DNA from 4 places in the Photorhabdus laumondii genome. Region 1 is predicted to be linked to each of the others. Evidence: predicted binding sites of a transcription regulator. Region 1 holds the regulator's gene; each other region holds the start of a gene.

Region 1 (5,158 bases):
TTAACCAGGCAAAAAAGCCGGCGCTGCATGATGCAAATATCAGAACATTGCCACTAAATAGCGGTGATTTTAATAGCGTAAGGAAAGAGACATTATTTGTTTGCACTTGAGTTTCACGGTTGTTGCGATTTTCTTGCAAGAACAGAGTAAAAAACAACAGTAATAATGTAATTGCCAGTAAGACTAGGAAAATTATGCGCCAGCCGCCATGTTGTAACAGCCAGGCTCCCATCAAAGGTGCCAAGGCAGGGGAGAGCGCAACCAGAGGCATAATCGTTGCAAAAACACGTTTGGTACGATTGGCTTCATAACGATCAATAACTAATGCTTGCCATGAGACGGCGGCTGAACAAACACCTACGGCTTGGATAAAACGCAAAACTAAAAGTTGGGTGGCGTCTGTTACCCACATCATACCCAGACAGCCAATAGAAAACAGGGATAGCCCGGTGATGATAATCGGCTTTCGGCCAAAGCGATCTGAAAGAGGTCCCCACAAAAGTTGAGCGAAGGCGAAACCTGCAAGAAAGATGCTTAGGCTGGCACTGATTGCTTCTGCCGATGTCGCTAATTCTTGTTGCATAGTGCCGAATGCTGGCAGATACATATCAATGGCCAGATAACCTAGCATACTCAAGCCTGCAAGGTAGAACATGAACTGACTTGAGTTTTTCATTTGATTACTCTCTTTGAATATCATGATTGAAATAATTTGCAGTGATATACCCGTTTCTTTCAAGTTGTCTCTTTGTTGGCTGCACTCGCTCACCCCGGTCACATAGTTTGCTATGCTCCCGGGGATTTGCTCCCTTGCCGTCGCGATGCACCTTGAAATCCATAGGGTATAGGTAGATAACAATATTGACACATATTCTATATGTCGTGATTTTTACTTGTGAAATGGTAATATTTGCATAGTGCTGTGAAAAAAATTGAAAGGTAAAATTATGTGGTCAGAATATTCACTTGAAGTTGTGGATGCGGTTGCCAGAACAGGCAGTTTTAGTGCGGCTGCATTGGAGCTTCATCGTGTCCCTTCTGCGATCAGTTATACCGTAAGACAACTGGAAGAGTGGCTTGCTGTTTCGTTGTTTGAGCGTCGTCATCGGGATGTAGAATTAACTGAGGCAGGCGCTATGTTTATCAAGGAGGCTCGCTCTGTTATCAAAAAAATGATTGATACTCGTCATCAGTGTCAACAAATTGCAAACGGCTGGAGAGGGCAATTTAGTATTGCTATTGATCTCGTTGTCAAACCAGAGCGTAGTCGCCAGCTTATTCTTGATTTCTACCACCATTTTCCTGATATAGAACTTTTTATTCATCAGGAAGTGTTTAATGGTGTGTGGGACGCGCTGGTGAATAGTCGAGTTGATGTTGCAATTGGTGCAACCCGGGTAGCTCCAGTCGGGGAAAGGTATAGTTTCCGAGATATGGGGTTTATGCCTTGGCTATGTGTGGTTAGCGCTGACCATGCGCTGACTCAGTTGCCGGGTCTGTTATCTGATGACCAAATGCGGCCTTATCCCAGTTTGTGCCTTGAAGATACATCCCGTAATTTACCGAAGCGTGACACCTGGAATCTGGATAATCAGCGCCGGTTGGTGGTTCCTGATTGGGAATCCGGTTTGTCTTGTCTAAACGAGGGATTATGTGTGGGAATGGTGCCTAAACATAGGGCAATGCCGCTTATTCGGCAGAATAAACTCGCCGTGCTGGAATTGGAACAGCCTTTACCAGACAGTCCATGTTGTTTGGCATGGGTTCAAAACAGCCATTCTCCAGCATTAAGTTGGCTGCTTGACTATCTTGGCGATAGTGAAACTCTTAATGCTGAATGGCTTCAAGATGAATAAAACGGATTAACGACGATAGTCGACAAATGGACCATCCACGACAGAACGTCGCTCAACCAAGCGTGGATGTACTTCAATAGTTTGTGCATCTTCACGTTTATTGATTATTCTGTCCAGTAACATGGAAAACGCCATCTGCCCCAGTCGTTCTTTTGGCTGATGAATGGTGGTCAATGCCGGAGAGAAATAACGAGCGTTGCGTATATTGTCATAACCGATGACAGAAATATCCTGTGGGACGCGCAGTCCTAATTCATCAGCAGCACAAATCGCCCCCATAGCCATAACATCTCCGCCGCAGAAAACCGCAGTCGGGCGCTGTTTTTGATTCAAGATTTGATGCATGGCTTTATAGCCCGATTCTGGTTCAAAATCCCCCTGAATAACCCACTCTTCTTTGATCGGAATGTTGGCTTCTTTTAACGCCTTTAAGAATCCTTGATGACGGCCACCGCCGGTATTTCGTGCCAGAGGGCCGGGGATCGCACCAATATCACGATGACCACGTTCGATAAGATAACGACCAGCCAGATAACCGCCGTGGAATGCATTATCAATAATCGTATCGGTGAAATCACTTCTGGCCTGTCCCCAATCCATGACGACCATTGGAATATTGCGATAATCTTCCAACATTCCCAATAGCTGTTCCGGGTATTCTGAACACATAATTAGCAGTCCATCCACACGTTTTTGGGCCAGCATGGCGAGATAGGCTTTCTGTTTATCAATGTTATTGTGTGAGTTACATAAAATCAGCGTATAGCCTTTGCTATAACAACTGTTTTCAACAGACTCAATGATTTCAGCAAAATAGGGGGCTTCACTGGACGTTGCCAGTAATCCGATCGATTTTGTGTGGTTAACTTTCAGACTGCGAGCAACGGCACTGGGTGAATAATTCAGTGCCTTAATAGCAGCCCAAACAGCAGCTTTAGTATCTTCAGCGACGAAGCGGGTTTTATTAATAACATGGGATACAGTAGTGGTTGAGACGCCAGCGTGCTTAGCCACATCTTTGATCGTTGCCATGAGGTGAAAGACTCCTGACCTTTTGGTCTAAATTTAAAACGCTTTGTTAATCGCTTGCTAACCCTTTACATCAAGGGGCTAGCAATAAGTTAGCGATAAATTCTGGATTTTGTCTGATCTGGCTCAAAAGTGAAAGCAATAATCAGTGTTATAAAATGGGTGGTAATCGCTATTTATGCTTTTCCTTATGTAAGGGCAATTAACCATCTCAATAGATTGGTTTTTGTCACTATAAACTTTTTATTCTGAGGAGGCTCTATGAATACCGATTTGAAGCTTGGTTTATTTACTGCTGTCAGCACGTTGGTGATGATTGCCATTTTTGCCGCTCTTTGCTTGATCTTTGCCTGATGTTTTGAACGGGCTAGATGATTTAAAAATTGGGCAGATAGTTTCTTTATCTGCTCTTTGTCTTTCTGCCACCGCTTTTAACAACCTCTACGATAAATAACCGTGAAAATGATGTCATCTGTGTCAGGATACGAAGAGATCAGGATACATATTAGTGAGAGAAAATGGTATTCTCCGCAATATCGTGACGATGTTGGTTATCAACGGGCTGTTGGTTTAAAGGAAATAAAAATGACGACTACTATTGAGAAGATTGAGCGCCAAATTAAAGAAAACCCGATTTTATTGTATATGAAAGGTTCTCCTAAATTGCCAAATTGTGGCTTTTCTGCGCAGGCGGTTCAGGCTTTATCTGCGTGTGGTGAACGTTTTGCTTACGTAGATATTTTGCAAAATCCAGATATTCGTGCAGAGTTGCCAAAATATGCTAATTGGCCAACTTTTCCTCAGCTTTGGGTGGAAGGTGAGTTGATAGGTGGATGCGATATTATCATTGAAATGTATCAGCGTGGTGAGCTACAAACATTAATCAAAGAAACTGCTGATAAATGTCGTTCTCAGGGCGAAAACGCGACAGAGTAATTTTTTAATTACTTACAGATTATACCCAATGGATTTCAAGATGCATCGCGACGGCAAGAGAGTGAATCCCCGGGAGCATAGCAAACTATGTGACCGGGGTGAGCGAGCGCAGCCAACAAAGAGGCAACTTGAAGGATAACGGGTATATTATGCTATCCCCCCATATGTTGATATATGGGGGGATTATTGTTTAGATTTGATTATATTAATCTAGCCGTTCAGCTATTTATCCAGTTTTTTCTGCTGTTGTTGTTAATGGCCAGCCACCAAGTTGTTTCCAACGGTTGACCATTTCACAGAATAATTCAGCGGTACGATCAGTATCATATAACGCGCTGTGAGCCTGATTATTATCGAATGGGATACCGGCTGTGATGCAGGCTTTTGCTAAGATTGTTTGTCCTAATACCAGACCACCTAAAGCAGCGGTGTCAAAAGTTGCAAACGGATGAAACGGATTTCGTTTTAGTCCGGTGCGTTCTGTGGCAGCCATAACAAAGCTGTGATCGAAGTTAGCATTGTGAGCAACGATAATTGCCCGATTACAATGATTATTTTTTATCCCTTTACGAACCATTTTAAAAATAGCGTGCAGAGCTTCATATTCGCTCACCGCTCCACGTAGCGGATTTAATGGATCAATGCCGGTGAATTCCAGGGCTGCTGGTTCAAGGTTGGCTCCTTCAAATGGCTCAATATGGAAGTGAAGTGATTCGCCAGGCGTAAGCCAACCTTCACCATCCATTTCCAGTGTAACGGCGGCAATTTCAAGTAATGCATCTGTTTTGGCATTAAAACCGCCAGTTTCAACATCAATAACAACAGGGTAATAACCTCTAAAACGTCCACTAAGGACGTTTGGCGCTTTTTTGTCAGACATCAGATTGAGTTACCCAGAGCGTTGCTGGCATTTTTGTTTTCAATAAGTTCAATTTTGTAGCCATCTGGATCTTCAACGAAAGCAATAATGGTTGTTCCGCCTTTTACAGGACCCGCTTCACGGGTAATGCTACCACCTGCTTTGTGAATAGATTCGCAAGTGGCTGCGACATCATCAACACCTAATGCGATGTGACCAAAGGCATTCCCCATTTCATAATGGTCAACTCCCCAATTATAGGTCAACTCGATTACTGCTCCTTCGCTTTCATCAGCGTAGCCAACGAAGGCGAGTGAGTATTTATATTCGGTGTTTTCACTGGTGCGCAACAGGCGCATGCCTAACACTTCAGTGTAAAAATTAATGGAGCGTTGTAGATCACCAACACGGATCATGGTATGGAGTAAACGCATAATTACCTCTAATTTAATGGTTTTACCAATATTTTTGTGCGGCA
Region 2 (5,158 bases), 2.5 Mb from region 1:
GCGGGAGAATAGGCTCCCATTCCGCCAGTGTTTGGGCCGGAGTCACCATCACCTATGCGTTTATGATCCTGACTGGTTGCCATCGGAATAACATTCTTACCGTCGACCATAACGATAAAACTAGCTTCTTCACCTGTTAGAAACTCTTCAATAACAATACGATGGCCTGCATCACCAAACGCATTTCCGGCTAGCATATCTTTTATGGCGGACTGGGCTTCTTCCCGTGTTATCGCAACAATCACACCTTTACCCGCAGCCAATCCGTCAGCTTTTATAACAATAGGAACGCCGACTTTATCTAGGTAGGCAAGAGCGGGTTCGATAGCTGTAAAATTCTGATAAGCCGCAGTTGGGATTTGATGACGTGCTAGAAAATCTTTGGTAAATGCTTTTGAACCTTCTAATTGAGCGGCTGCCTGAGTTGGACCAAAAATAGTCAACCCTGCTGTTTGGAATGCATCGACGATACCTAACACTAATGGTACTTCAGGGCCGACGATAGTCAGCCCAATATCATGGCTTTGTGCAAATACTAACAAGCCGTTGATATCTGTCGCTGAGATATCAATATTTTCAAGATTGCTTTCCAGAGCAGTTCCTGCATTTCCTGGAGCGACATAGATTTTATCAGCTAAAGGAGATTGAGCTGCTTTCCATGCCAGCGCATGTTCGCGTCCACCGCTACCAACAATTAAAATATTCATCAGATTAACTCCTGCTATTGATTAGTGGCGAAAATGGCGCATGCCGGTGAAAATCATAGCAATACCGTGTTCATCAGCCGCGGTAATTACTTCGTCGTCACGGATTGAACCGCCGGGTTGGATAATGCAACTTACGCCGACAGCCGCAGCGGCATCAATGCCGTCACGAAATGGGAAAAAGGCGTCAGACGCCATTGCGCATCCTTGGACTTCCAAGCCTTCATCGGCTGCTTTAATCCCCGCAATTTTTGCGGAATAGACACGGCTCATTTGGCCAGCACCAATACCAATGGTCATATCATTTTTTGCATAAACAATGGCATTAGATTTGACAAACTTAGCGACCTTCCAGCAGAACAGAGCATCTTTCATTTCTTGTTCGGTGGGATGACGTTTGGAAACCACACGTAGGTTAGTTACTGCAACCATACCAAGATCGCGATCTTGTACCAGTAAGCCACCATTAACTCGTTTAAAATCAAGGCCAGCAGCCCGGTCCTCCCATTCACCACATACCAGAACGCGGATATTTTGCTTGGTTGCCAGCACAGGTAAGACATCTTTATTTACTGAGGGGGCAATAATTACCTCGACGAATTGACGGTCGATAATGGCTTGTGCAGTTTTAATATCAAGTTCGCGGTTGAAAGCAATAATACCGCCGAAAGCGGAGGTTGGATCTGTTTTGAATGCGCTATCATAAGCTTCGTGGATATCTTTACCAATGGCTACACCGCATGGGTTAGCGTGCTTAACAATAACGCATGCAGGCTCCACGAATTCCTTAACACATTCCAGCGCTGCATCGGTATCAGCAATGTTATTATAGGAAAGAGCCTTACCTTGTAACTGAGTTGCAGTTGCAATGGATGATTCAGAAAGATTCTCTTCTATATAGAATGCAGCATCTTGGTGGCTGTTCTCACCGTAACGCATATCCTGCTTTTTAATGAAATTCAAATTCAGAGTACGAGGGAAACGTCCTGATGGTTGAGTCGTATCACCATGATAAGGAGGAACCAGCTTGCCAAAATAGTTAGCAATCATGCTGTCATAAGCCGCGGTGTGTTCAAAAGCCTTAATGGCTAAATCGAAGCGGGTTGATTGTGTTAATGACCCCTGATTGTTATCCATCTCTTCAATGATTTTTTTGTAATCCTTACTATTTACCACAATCGCTACATCTTTATGGTTCTTAGCCGCAGAGCGAACCATAGTTGGACCACCGATATCAATGTTTTCAACGGCATCTGCCAAAGTACAATCTGGTTTAGCTACGGTCTGAGCGAATGGATATAGATTCACAACCACCATATCGATCGGTGAGATTTGGTGTTGTGCCATGATTTCATCATCTTGTCCGCGGCGGCCAAGGATTCCGCCATGTACTTTAGGATGCAGCGTCTTAACACGGCCATCCATCATTTCAGGAAAACCGGTGTAGTCTGAAACTTCAGTAACCTTTAGATCTGACTCAGCGAGTAAACGCGCTGTGCCACCAGTAGAAAGCAATTCGACACCGCGTTGAGATAAGGCTTTTGCAAATTCAACAACCCCTGATTTATCGGAAACGCTAAGCAGGGCACGATGGATTGGACGAAGCTGTTGCATTGATTTGATCCCTTGGATTTTGTAAGGCAGTAACATGTTATTGGGAAGAACCCACTACACCCGTTATCTTTCAAGTTACCTCTTTGTTGGCTGCACTCGCTCACCCCGGTCACATCGTTCGCTATGCTCCCGGGGATTCGCTTCCTTGCCGTCGCGATGCATCTTGAAATCCATAGGGTATATACCAGGACATAAAAAATGGGCACTGCAATAACATTTCAGTATAGTCAGATAAAATCGCTTGATGATTTTAACCACCGAATTGTAACGAAAACGTTTGCGTGATGCTCGATAAATTTTCATCCAACTAGCCATATGTGGATAAATCTGTTGGTAAGTAGGTATAAAGTAGAGCTTTGCTGTGGAATTAATCAAACGATCAATTTTTTTCAAAATAATTATTGCCAGCGTCAAAGAATTCCCTATAATGCGCCACCACTGACCGACACAACGCTGATAAACATTGTGAGGTCGGGCAGAGAACCGGCGCAATAAGCGCTTGACTCTGCGGGCGAACAGCGTAGTATACGCAGCCCGGCTGAACGAGAATGTTATTTTTTATGTCAGCCTGCTCTTTAACAATTAATCAGACAATCTGTGTGGGCACTCACAAGACCGTATCACAAAAAAATACGTTTTAAAGTCTTGAAGAGTGAACAACAGTTAATTCATTACGAAATAATTAGTCAGAATTCTTTGAGCATCAAACTTTAAATTGAAGAGTTTGATCATGGCTCAGATTGAACGCTGGCGGCAGGCCTAACACATGCAAGTCGAGCGGTAACAGGAAAGTGCCTGCACTTTTGCTGACGAGCGGCGGACGGGTGAGTAATGTCTGGGGATCTGCCCGAGGGCGGGGGATAACCACTGGAAACGGTGGCTAATACCGCATAATGTCGCGAGACCAAAGTGGGGGACCTGAAAGGGCCTCACGCCGTCGGATGAACCCAGATGGGATTAGCTGGTAGGTAGGGTAATGGCCTACCTAGGCGACGATCTCTAGCTGGTCTGAGAGGATGACCAGCCACACTGGGACTGAGACACGGCCCAGACTCCTACGGGAGGCAGCAGTGGGGAATATTGCACAATGGGCGCAAGCCTGATGCAGCCATGCCGCGTGTATGAAGAAGGCCTTCGGGTTGTAAAGTACTTTCAGCGGGGAGGAAGGGTTTAGCCTGAAGAGGGCTGGACTTTGACGTTACCCGCAGAAGAAGCACCGGCTAACTCCGTGCCAGCAGCCGCGGTAATACGGAGGGTGCAAGCGTTAATCGGAATGACTGGGCGTAAAGCGCACGCAGGCGGTCAATTAAGTTAGATGTGAAATCCCCGGGCTCAACCTGGGAATGGCATCTAAGACTGGTTGACTGGAGTCTCGTAGAGGGGGGTAGAATTCCATGTGTAGCGGTGAAATGCGTAGAGATGTGGAGGAATACCGGTGGCGAAGGCGGCCCCCTGGACGAAGACTGACGCTCAGGTGCGAAAGCGTGGGGAGCAAACAGGATTAGATACCCTGGTAGTCCACGCTGTAAACGATGTCGATTTGGAGGTTGCGGTCTTGAACGGTGGCTTCCGAAGCTAACGCGTTAAATCGACCGCCTGGGGAGTACGGCCGCAAGGTTAAAACTCAAATGAATTGACGGGGGCCCGCACAAGCGGTGGAGCATGTGGTTTAATTCGATGCAACGCGAAGAACCTTACCTACTCTTGACATCCTCAGAATTTGCTGGAGACAGCGAAGTGCCTTAGGGAACTGAGAGACAGGTGCTGCATGGCTGTCGTCAGCTCGTGTTGTGAAATGTTGGGTTAAGTCCCGCAACGAGCGCAACCCTTATCCTTTGTTGCCAGCACGTGAAGGTGGGAACTCAAAGGAGACTGCCGGTGATAAACCGGAGGAAGGTGGGGATGACGTCAAGTCATCATGGCCCTTACGAGTAGGGCTACACACGTGCTACAATGGCGGATACAAAGTGAAGCGACCTCGCGAGAGCAAGCGGAACACACAAAGTCTGTCGTAGTCCGGATTGGAGTCTGCAACTCGACTCCATGAAGTCGGAATCGCTAGTAATCGTAGATCAGCATGCTACGGTGAATACGTTCCCGGGCCTTGTACACACCGCCCGTCACACCATGGGAGTGGGTTGCAAAAGAAGTCGGTAGCTTAACCGAAAGGGGGGCGCTGACCACTTTGTGGCTCATGACTGGGGTGAAGTCGTAACAAGGTAACCGTAGGGGAACCTGCGGTTGGATCACCTCCTTACCTGAGAGAGGTTGAGTGCAGTGCTCACACAGATTGTCTGATGAAAATAGAGTGCAAATGAGTCTGCGAAGCTGACCTGCGGGTCCCCTTCGTCTAGAGGCCTAGGACACCGCCCTTTCACGGCGGTAACAGGGGTTCGAATCCCCTAGGGGACGCCATATTGCGGGATGACGGGTGAAAGGCGTTGTCAGGTTATCTTTAAGCGGATTTAAGCGAATCTGTTTAGCGATAGATGCTCTTTAACAATCTGGAACAAGCTGAAAAATTGAAATACTCAATAATATCGCCGAGGTATTGTTGAGGTGTCTCTCAAGCTGAACAGTCCGAGACAGTTTCGGGTTGTGAGGTTAAGCGACTAAGCGTACACGGTGGATGCCTAGGCAGTCAGAGGCGATGAAGGACGTGCTAATCTGCGAAAAGCGTCGGTAAGCTGATATGAAGCGTAATAGCCGGCGATGTCCGAATGGGGAAACCCAGTGCAATGCGTTGCACTATCATTAACTGAATTCATAGGTTAATGAGGCGAACCGGGGGAACTGAAACATCTCAGTACCCCGAGGAAAAGAAATCAACCGAGATTCCC
Region 3 (5,158 bases), 860 kb from region 1:
TCTTGAAGTGGATATCCCCCGGGGGGAAAATCCACGCATCACTCCTCAATATCTCACTTAAGCAAACGATGTTAGCCGGAACAGGTTTTGTAATGAGCTATACCCGTCATCTTTCAAGTTGCCTCTTTGTTGGCTGCACTCGCTCACCCCAGTCACATAGTTACCTATGCTCCCAGGGATTCAATCCCTTGCCGTCGCGATGCATCTTGAAATCCATAGGGTATATTAAAATTTTAATTTATGCGTAAACCGGATATTTTGCGCAAATAGCCAAAACTTTCTGCTTAATCATTTCAATGGTCACTTCATCATTGATGTTGTCCAATACATCACACATCCAGCCAGCCAATTCACGTGCTTCGGCTTGTTTAAAGCCACGGCGGGTAATCGCAGGTGTACCAATACGCACACCAGAAGTCACAAATGGGCTCTTCGGATCATTAGGTACGCTATTTTTGTTTACCGTGATATTTGCACGACCCAATGCAGCATCGGCATCTTTACCAGTGATGTTTTTATCAACCAGATCCAGCAGGAACAAGTGATTTTCTGTACTACCAGAAACCACTTTGTAACCACGAGCCAAAAACACTTCAACCATCGCTTTCGCGTTATCAGCAACCTGATGTTGATACGCTTTGAATTCTGGTTCCATTGCTTCTTTCAATGCCACCGCTTTGCCTGCAATCACATGCATCAGAGGCCCCCCCTGACAACCAGGGAATACAGAAGAGTTCAGTTTTTTATACAACTCTTCGTCGCCACCTTTTGCCAAGATCAAACCACCACGTGGACCCGCCAGTGTTTTATGCGTCGTGGTAGTAACGATGTGAGCATGAGGAACCGGGTTAGGATACACTCCTGCGGCGATTAGGCCAGCAACGTGTGCCATATCAACGAACAGGTAAGCACCAATGCTGTCTGCAATTTCACGCATTTTTGCCCAATCAACCACACCGGAGTAAGCCGAGAAACCACCGATAATCATTTTTGGCTGGTGTTTTTCAGCTTGTGCCGCGATATCGTCATAATCGATTTTACCGCTTTCATCGATACCATAAGGCACAACGTTGTATAACTTACCAGAGAAGTTAACCGGAGAGCCGTGAGTCAAATGACCACCATGTGCCAAATTCATCCCCAGAATCGTATCGCCCGGTTGCAGCAAAGCCATATAAACTGCCGCATTCGCCTGAGAACCAGAATGTGGCTGAACGTTGGCATAATCAGCACCAAACAGTGCCTTAGCACGATCGATAGCTAATTGTTCAACAACATCTACATATTCACAACCACCGTAGTAGCGTTTACCCGGATAACCTTCAGCATATTTGTTAGTAAGTTGAGAGCCCTGTGCCTGCATAACTCTTGGGCTGGTATAGTTTTCAGAAGCAATTAACTCGATATGTTCTTCCTGACGAACAACTTCTTGCTCCATCGCCTGCCATAGTTCGGGATCATAACTAGCAATATTCATTTCACGCTTTAACATTGGGTTCTCCTGACTCAGCTAACTTCTCTTCAAACAACACCCCCAAAGGGCCGAATGGCACACAGTGTAAACCCTTTTCACCGAATGAGATAGTCTTGACAAAATATTTTACGCAAACGATTGCATATCCATTACAAGCAAGGTATCGGTTCTAAATAGTGTAATGAAAATTACGCTACATTTTTCCTCATTTTGTCGGAATTTATGACCTAAAGTAGTCCTTTCCTTAGTGTAAATATCTTTTAGGGGCATTTTTTTCACCATAAAGACCACACGTTATATTTACAAAGTCCCCAAAAGGGTATAAGTTGCATTTAAATTACATGTTATAACTTTCATTACCCACTTGAAAGAAATTCAGGAGCTTCACCATGCTGGATAACCAAACTATTGCAACTGTCAAATCAACTATTCCCCTACTTTCCGCGACTGGCCCAAAACTGACAGCACATTTCTATGAGCGGATGTTTAAACATAATCCTGAGTTGAAAAACATCTTTAATATGAGCCATCAGCTTAACGGCGATCAACGTGAAGCCTTGTTCAATGCGATCTGCGCCTATGCAGCCAATATTGATAACTTAAAGGTACTACTACCCGCAGTGGAAAAGATCGCTCATAAACACGCGAGTTTGAATATTCAACCAGAGCATTATCAGATTGTCGGTACTCACCTGCTGGCAACGTTGAATGAAATGTTCCAGCCGGGAAATGAAATTCTGGACGCCTGGGGAAAAGCTTACGGTGTGCTCGCTGATATTTTTATCAATCGTGAAGAGCAAATCTATCATAGTGGTGAATTAACAGATGGTGGCTGGCGTGGTTTACGCCCATTCCGTATCAACCGGAAAGAAGTAAAAAGTGAGGTCATTTGCAGCTTTGAATTTGCACCACAAGATGGTGGGAAAGTAATGGACTATAAGCCTGGCCAATATCTAAGTATTTATCTGCAAGATGATAGTTTTGCTAACCGAGAAATTCGCCAGTATTCACTAACGGCAGCACCAAACGGCTCCAGCTACCGGATTGCGATTAAACGTGAGCCACAAGGAATCGTTTCCAACCATATGCACGATAAGATGCAAGAAGGCGATACCGTCTGGCTGACCGCCCCACGCGGTGATTTTTTCCTTGATATTAAACCAGAAACGCCGGTTACTTTAATTTCTGCGGGGGTTGGCCTGACTCCCATGATGAGCATGTTGTATCACCTCCACCAGCAAAATCACAATAGCCCGATTAATTGGTTACATGCGGCGGAACACGGCGGTCATCACGCGTTTAGCCATGAAGTCGCAGCGATCGCGCAAGCAATGCCGAATTTTGCTGGCACAATTTGGTATCGCGAACCAAGGGATGAAGATCAACAAGGTATTCATTATCAACACAAAGGTTTTATGGATCTGACGGTTCTGAATGAGGCGTTGAAAACAGAAGGAATGCATTTCTATTTCTGTGGCCCAGTCGCCTTTATGCAATATGTCGCGAAGCAGTTATTAGATATGGGGATAGATAAACAATTTATTCACTATGAATGTTTTGGTCCACATAAAGTGATTTAAATTTTCAACTTAATATTAAAAACGTTATAGGGTGATAATAGCCAATAAAGTGAACTGAACAGAAACTATTTTTAATTTATGGGGTTCTGATATTCATGTTTATTGAATGTGCTTAATATGACTGAAAAAACCAATTCATCATTATCTTAGAGACCTTATGGCGTTTGTTTATCGTGGAGCCCGTCCTATTGGACGTCAGCTCCTTACGATTCATTTTCATAAAATAAATCTCTCGGATTTGACTATTCTCATGTTTAGTTATAATGATAGATATATTAAATGAGTTAATATATTAGCGATTAAAATTGAATAAATGAGATGTAATACGGAAGTTACTTTAATTATTTGTACTGATTCAGTTCTAACAGCCCATTCTAACAGGGCTGCTTTATTTTCCCTTGTTCATAGTAAAGAGGAACCTGGACGGTACTCCGACAAAAGACGCTACAGTTTGGCCTGAATACGACGGTGTGGCTCCACATTTTTGTTGCTGATGTTCCAGATAGCGCAGGGCCACGAACAAATTGTTCTCAAATCCAGAAACGAAGTCGTTCATTTGCTTGTTGGAGATCGTGTCCTACCCACAACACGGGGTAATGGGAGCGAAGCTACAATATGACGACATTTGTCTTGGATGGGGCTCTGACAACCATGATCAGCTTAACGCCTCAAATATCATGTCCATCGAAAACCCCTTGTACTGGAGGTAGCGAATCTGTTTGTTTTTTTCTTTGGCTTCTGATACCACCGCATCACCAAATTTACTGACTTTCAGGTCCCTTGCCATGGCATACCAGTCCACATCCACTTTCTCCAGCATCTGCTCGACCAACTCCTGAGAAAAACCTTTTTGCCTGATCTCCTGTTTGATTCTGGCCGGGCCATGTTTTTTTCGAACATGTTTATCAATCAGGCGGTTATCATCCAGATAACCACACTCACCCAGTCTCGACAACGCCCTGTCGATATTCTCTCTGTTTTCCGTCATCTTACTCAGAGCCCGTGTCAACTCACCGGATGCGTAATCCCGCCTTGCCAGCAGTGACACCGCGTGGTCATACAGTTCCTGTGATGTCATGAGGCATCTCCGCTGTAGCGTAGGCCGTCCTTTCCTACGGATAATCCTTTGATTTTATCTGTCATCAGCGGCCAGAGTGCGGTTTTACGTTTATGTTGTTCGTAGAGAGTTCTGAGGTAGCCCTCTGTTTCCGGAAGCTGAGGGCAATCCTCCAGACCTTCGCCATAATCGATGGCTTTTTTCATGTCTGAGGCGGCATAGCTGTAATACTTGCTTTTTGATTTCTGAATGTTGTCCTCCACCAAAAAGCGGCGCAAAAGGGTCGCCGTATGCGCATAGCCGTGTTTATACAGGGTACTGGATAATGTCCGTAAATATGAATGGGTGATATAAGCCAGCGAGTCGGCGAGGTTGTTTTTTGGCGTGCCCATAATGCAGGCGTCGATTAAGTCATACCGTTCAATGTCTGATGCAAAACAGACATATGGCGCTAATCCTGTATCTTTTGCTATTTTCAGGAATGCCGGGCTGTGATCGACATCTTTTTCAGCAGCTTTTGTGTACAGATGATAAAAACGGGTATCACCTTGAAAGGTGAATGCTGTAATACAGTGGGCTTTGGCCTCTTCTTTTCTCCCTTCCTCAATCAGGGCCTGAATGAATAGTTCATTCCATATGATATTATCTGTGATATCCTCATCGTCATTCCGCTGACTTTTTAATACGGCGAGTGCATCATCGGACCGCAGTTCTTCCATAAGTAATCTGGCATAATCAAAATAATGGGTGGAATGGCAAAACTCATCGTTTTTAAACGCCATCGTCAGAAAATCCAAGTCTTTCATTATCATGCTGAGACCCAAAGCTTCCCGGTGGAGTTTTTTTTGATAATACATGTCACGAATTATACGTAAAATATCTGTACCGAGTAAGGCGCGGTATTTTTTAAAGATTTCAATCCCAAAATAAAATTCTCTTTCAACAACGGTGAATATTTTTTTAGCAATGAATGCAGGATCGTTGTTTTTTTGCGCTCCCAGTGATTTCATCCACGCATCCAACAAAATGGTGTAGTAGTCCATCCAA
Region 4 (5,158 bases), 170 kb from region 1:
CATCAGATCGGCGAGGCTACGCCCGAGTCGATCCAGCCGCCACAACACTTTAGTGCCAGTCTATGCCGGATTCGGGATCATTCCCACTCAATAGTCGCAGGTGGTTTGCCGCTGACATCATAGACAACTCTTGATATCCCATTGACTTCATTGATGATCCGGTTAGAAACCCGGCCTAGGAAATCGTATGGTAAATGCGCCCAATGTGCGGTCATAAAATCAATCGTTTCTACTGCTCGCAACGAAACAACCCAGTCATATTTACGACCATCCCCCATCACACCCACGGAGCGAACTGGCAAGAATACGGTAAACGCCTGACTGACTTTATTGTACAAATCAGCTTTGTGCAGCTCTTCGATGAAAATAGCATCAGCCTGCCGTAACAGATCGCAGTACTCTTTCTTCACTTCACCCAGTACACGAACGCCCAAACCTGGGCCTGGGAATGGATGACGGTTCAACATGTCATAAGGCAATCCCAATTCCAAACCAATTTTACGTACTTCATCTTTGAACAACTCTTTCAGCGGTTCCACCAGACCCAATTTCATCTCTTCCGGCAAACCACCTACGTTATGATGAGATTTGATAACGTGTGCTTTGCCGGTCGCAGATGCCGCTGATTCGATAACATCTGGGTAAATAGTGCCTTGTGCCAGCCATTTAACCTGAGCCTGTTTGCTCGCCTCTTCATCAAAGACTTCAACAAACACACGGCCAATTGTTTTACGCTTCTCTTCCGGATCATTAATGCCAGCCAGTGCAGTCAGGAAGCGATCTTCTGCGGGAACATGAACAATATTCAGTCCAAATTTGCCGGCAAACATTTCCATCACTTGAGTGGCTTCATTCAAACGCAGTAAACCATTATCAACAAATACACAGGTCAGGCGGTTACCAATTGCACGATGCAGTAACAATGCAGTGACAGAGGAATCAACACCACCGGACAGCCCCAAAATAACGTGATCCTCACCAACCTGTTCACGCAGGCGTACAACGGTATCTTCGATAATAGAAGCAGGCGTCCACAACGCTTCACATTGGCATACATCCAGTACAAAACGTTCCAATATACGCTGTCCCTGATGGGTATGAGTGACTTCCGGGTGGAATTGCACGCCATAAAAACGTTTTTCTTCATTTGCTATGATGGCAAATGGACAGGTATCAGTGCTGGCGATAGTGATAAAGTCCTCGGGAATTGCAGTAACTTTATCACCGTGACTCATCCATACATCCAATGATGGTTTACCTTGCTCATTTAATGAATCTTGGATCCCACGGAATAATGCACTTTCCGCTTTAATCTCAACCTGAGCATACCCAAATTCACGCTCAGTAGAATCTTCTACCTTACCACCAAACTGTACTGACATCGTTTGCATGCCATAGCAGACCCCCAGAACCGGAACGCCAGCGTTGAAAACATATTCAGGAGCACGTGGACTTCCTTGTGCTGTGGTACTTTCCGGGCCACCGGAAAGAATAATGCCGCTTGGGTTAAATTCGCGGATTTGCTCTTCAGTGACATCCCATGCCCAAAGTTCACAATAAACCCCGATTTCACGGATACGGCGAGCAATCAATTGAGTATATTGCGAACCAAAATCAAGGATAAGAATGCGGTGCTGATGGATATTAGTTGTCATGTGCGGTGAATTCCAAAAAAACAAGTAACAAATAAAGATAAGTGGCCCTTATATGGGCCACAATAAATATGGATTACAAACCTAACCGGTAGTTTGGAGACTCTTTGATGATAGTGACATCGTGAACGTGGCTTTCCTGAATACCGGCATTACTGATGCGAACAAATTCTGCTTTGGTTCTCAACTCATCAATAGTTGCACAGCCAGTCAGCCCCATACAGGAACGCAAGCCTCCCATTTGCTGATGGACAATGTTTTTCAGCAAGCCTTTATAGGCAACACGGCCTTCAATACCTTCCGGCACCAGTTTGTCTGCGGCATTATCAGTTTGGAAATATCGATCAGAAGAGCCTTTGGACATCGCCCCCAATGATCCCATACCACGATAAGATTTAAATGAACGTCCTTGGTAGAGCTCAATTTCTCCTGGTGATTCTTCTGTCCCTGCCAACATAGAGCCCACCATAACACACGACGCTCCCGCGGCGATGGCTTTGGCAATATCGCCAGAGAAACGAATACCACCATCAGCAATAACTGGAATGCCGGTGCCTTCCAGCGCTTCAACGGCATCAGAGATAGCGGTAATTTGTGGTACCCCTACACCAGTAACAATACGGGTAGTACAGATAGAACCGGGACCAATACCGACTTTAACCGCATTGACGCCAGCCGCTACCAGCGCTTTTGCGCCTTCTCCAGTCGCCACGTTACCACCAATAATTTGTAGATTCGGGTACTTAGCACGGGTTTCACGGATACGTTGCAACACCCCTTCAGAATGACCATGCGAGGAATCAATCAGCAGAACATCAATACCAGCAGCAACCAATGCATCAATACGCGCTTCATTGCCAGCACCGGCACCAACCGCGGCACCAACACGTAAACGACCACGTGCATCCTTACAGGCGTTTGGTTTACGTTCTGCTTTCTGAAAATCTTTAACCGTGATCATGCCAAGCAGATGAAAGTTTTCATCAACTACCAGCGCTTTTTCAACACGTTTTTCGTGCATTTTCTGCAACACAACTTCACGGGCTTCACCTTCTTTTACTGTCACCAGACGCGCTTTAGGCGTCATTACCGCAGTAACAGGCTGATCCAAATCGGTAACGAAACGTACATCACGGCCAGTAATAATACCAACCAACTCATTTCCTTCAGTGACAACCGGATAACCCGCAAAACCATTACGTTCTGTCAATTCTTTAACTTCACGCAGCGTTGTTTCAGGTGCCACTGTGACGGGATCTGTCACAACACCACTCTCATGTTTTTTGACTCGGCTAACTTCTTCTGCCTGACGCTCAATGGACATATTTTTATGGATAAAACCCATTCCACCTTCCTGAGCCAACGCGATAGCCAAACCGGATTCGGTGACGGTATCCATAGCGGCAGATAACATAGGAACTTTCAGACAAATGGAGGAAGTCAGTTGAGTAGACAGGTCAGCAGTGTTAGGTAAAACAGTAGAGTGGGCAGGAACTAACAGAACATCATCAAAGGTTAAAGCTTCTTTTTTAATTCGTAACATAAGCAATATCTCACCAAGCTGCTGAAAATTTAAGGTATAAAATATTGCCGTGGCATTATACAGAACGTAATCGGTTGCCTCCAGCATTTTATTAAAAAATTTCTTGCTTACTTTATGATGAACGTTAGTATCAGCATATTAAGTTATTGTTTTGAAATTTGATCTTTCTCACATGTCACTACCTTTTAATACTGGAATTTTTTCTGTCAGTCGTCTTAATCAGACGGTTCGACAACTACTCGAAATGGAAATGGGCAGAATTTGGCTAAGCGCTGAGATATCCAATTTTTCTCACCCCTCCTCCGGGCACTGGTATTTCACGCTGAAAGATGAGCGTGCCCAAGTGCGGGCGGCAATGTTTCGCAGTAGCAATCAACGGGTAACATTCAGGCCACAAAATGGTCAGCAAGTTTTGGTTCGCGCGATAATCACGCTTTATGAACCAAGAGGAGATTACCAGCTTATTGTTGAAAATATGCAACCCGCTGGTGATGGCCTGTTACAGCAACAGTTTGAATTATTGAAACAAAAACTTGATGCCGAAGGATTATTTGACCAAAGCCACAAGAAGCCCCTGCCATCCCCTGCTCAACAGCTTGGTGTCATTACTTCAACCAGTGGCGCAGCCCTGCATGATATTTTGAATATTTTAAAGCGTCGTGATCCATCATTACCCATCATCATTTATCCAACATCGGTTCAGGGCGCAGAAGCACCATTACAGATTATCCGGGCTATTGAATTAGCTAATGAGCGTCGTGAGTGTGATGTATTGATTGTTGGGCGCGGTGGTGGCTCGCTGGAAGACTTATGGAGTTTCAACGATGAACGTGTCGCCAGAGCCATTTTTCACAGTGATATTCCGATAGTCAGTGCGGTCGGTCATGAAACAGATGTCACCATTGCTGATTTTGTGGCAGATTTACGCGCCCCAACGCCATCAGCGGCTGCTGAGTTAGTTAGCCGTAATCAGCTCGAATTATTACGTCAAATTCAGTCGCAACAACAGCGGTTGGAAATGGCAATGGATTATTTCTTTGCCCAGAAACAACATATTTTCAGTCTGTTATCTCATCGTTTACAGCAACAACATCCTCATCTACGACTAGCGCGTCAGCAAAACTTACTGGTCAATTTACGCCAGCGACTCACTGACAGCTTGCAACGGTACTTAAAGCAAAACAGCCTGGCTTATGAAAAATTACAACAACGGCTCTGGTACGCTGAACCTAGCCAGCAAATCCACCACTATAGTCAACAAATTCAGCAACAAGATTTTCGGTTAAGACAGGCAATTGAACGGCAAATCAGCCGTTCCAGAGAAAAATTTGCCGTTTCCTGTTCACGGATGGAAGCCGTTAGCCCTCTGGCAACACTGGCCCGTGGTTACAGCATCAGTCAAACATCGGATGGAAAATTACTGAAACAAACCAAACAGGTAGATGTTGGTGATGTCTTGAATACCCGTTTACAAGATGGTTGGATTGAAAGTGAGGTGTTGAAAATCAAAAAAGAACGGAAAAAACGATCTGCAAATCTGAAATAGTGGCATTCCTTTGCCACTTATTTTTCCTATACACCCTATGGATTTCAAGATGCATCGCGACGGCAACTTGAAAGATAACGGGTATAATCAGAAACGAATTTCTGCGCCGACAATATAAGTCCGGCCCCGGGCAGTTTGCATAGCCGAAGTTTGCTCAGTCATTAATGGAGAAGAATTTGCACGATTAAGTGCTTCAGAATAATTTTTATTTGCCAAATTCTGTACTGAGAATTTCAGCAGCACATTGTGATTTATCTGATAATCGCTATAAAGATCGACTATCGTTGGGATTTTAGGTTCTTTTTGCTGCACAACCCTCCCATCTTCATCAAAATTATATTGATCTGGGTCCAGCCTATGAGAATCACCGGTATATTTAACAATCGCACCAACACGGAATTTCTCATTAAATAAACA

The links. The regulator PurR, encoded in region 1, represses purine synthesis genes. The targets are predictions, from matches to a motif close to CANGCAAACGTTTGCNTG.
Region 2: the regulator PurR is predicted to act here: its motif matches at 2,585-2,602, upstream of purH (bifunctional phosphoribosylaminoimidazolecarboxamide formyltransferase/IMP cyclohydrolase).
Region 3: the regulator PurR is predicted to act here: its motif matches at 1,602-1,619, upstream of glyA (serine hydroxymethyltransferase).
Region 4: the regulator PurR is predicted to act here: its motif matches at 3,259-3,276, upstream of guaB (IMP dehydrogenase).

The regions. Positions count from the first base shown of each region.
Region 1 is NZ_CP024901.1:3,044,396-3,049,553, reverse strand. Features, by position in the region: gene punC (purine nucleoside transporter PunC) at 1-676, opposite strand, end outside; gene punR (DNA-binding transcriptional activator PunR) at 948-1,856, shown strand; gene purR (HTH-type transcriptional repressor PurR) at 1,863-2,888, opposite strand; gene PluTT01m_RS13385 (Grx4 family monothiol glutaredoxin) at 3,471-3,821, shown strand; gene rnt (ribonuclease T) at 4,048-4,701, opposite strand; gene gloA (lactoylglutathione lyase) at 4,701-5,114, opposite strand.
Region 2 is NZ_CP024901.1:533,202-538,359, forward strand. Features, by position in the region: gene purD (phosphoribosylamine--glycine ligase) at 1-707, opposite strand, end outside; gene purH (bifunctional phosphoribosylaminoimidazolecarboxamide formyltransferase/IMP cyclohydrolase) at 729-2,318, opposite strand; rRNA gene PluTT01m_RS02525 (16S ribosomal RNA) at 3,031-4,575, shown strand; tRNA gene PluTT01m_RS02530 (tRNA-Glu) at 4,658-4,733, shown strand; rRNA gene PluTT01m_RS02535 (23S ribosomal RNA) at 4,921-5,158, shown strand, end outside.
Region 3 is NZ_CP024901.1:3,906,813-3,911,970, forward strand. Features, by position in the region: gene glyA (serine hydroxymethyltransferase) at 239-1,492, opposite strand; partial or broken gene hmpA (NO-inducible flavohemoprotein) at 1,861-3,054, shown strand; gene PluTT01m_RS17000 (regulatory protein RecX) at 3,710-4,132, opposite strand; gene PluTT01m_RS17005 (DUF6880 family protein) at 4,129-5,158, opposite strand, start outside.
Region 4 is NZ_CP024901.1:3,213,839-3,218,996, forward strand. Features, by position in the region: gene guaA (glutamine-hydrolyzing GMP synthase) at 78-1,655, opposite strand; gene guaB (IMP dehydrogenase) at 1,729-3,195, opposite strand; gene xseA (exodeoxyribonuclease VII large subunit) at 3,368-4,741, shown strand; gene PluTT01m_RS13970 (TonB-dependent receptor) at 4,829-5,158, opposite strand, start outside.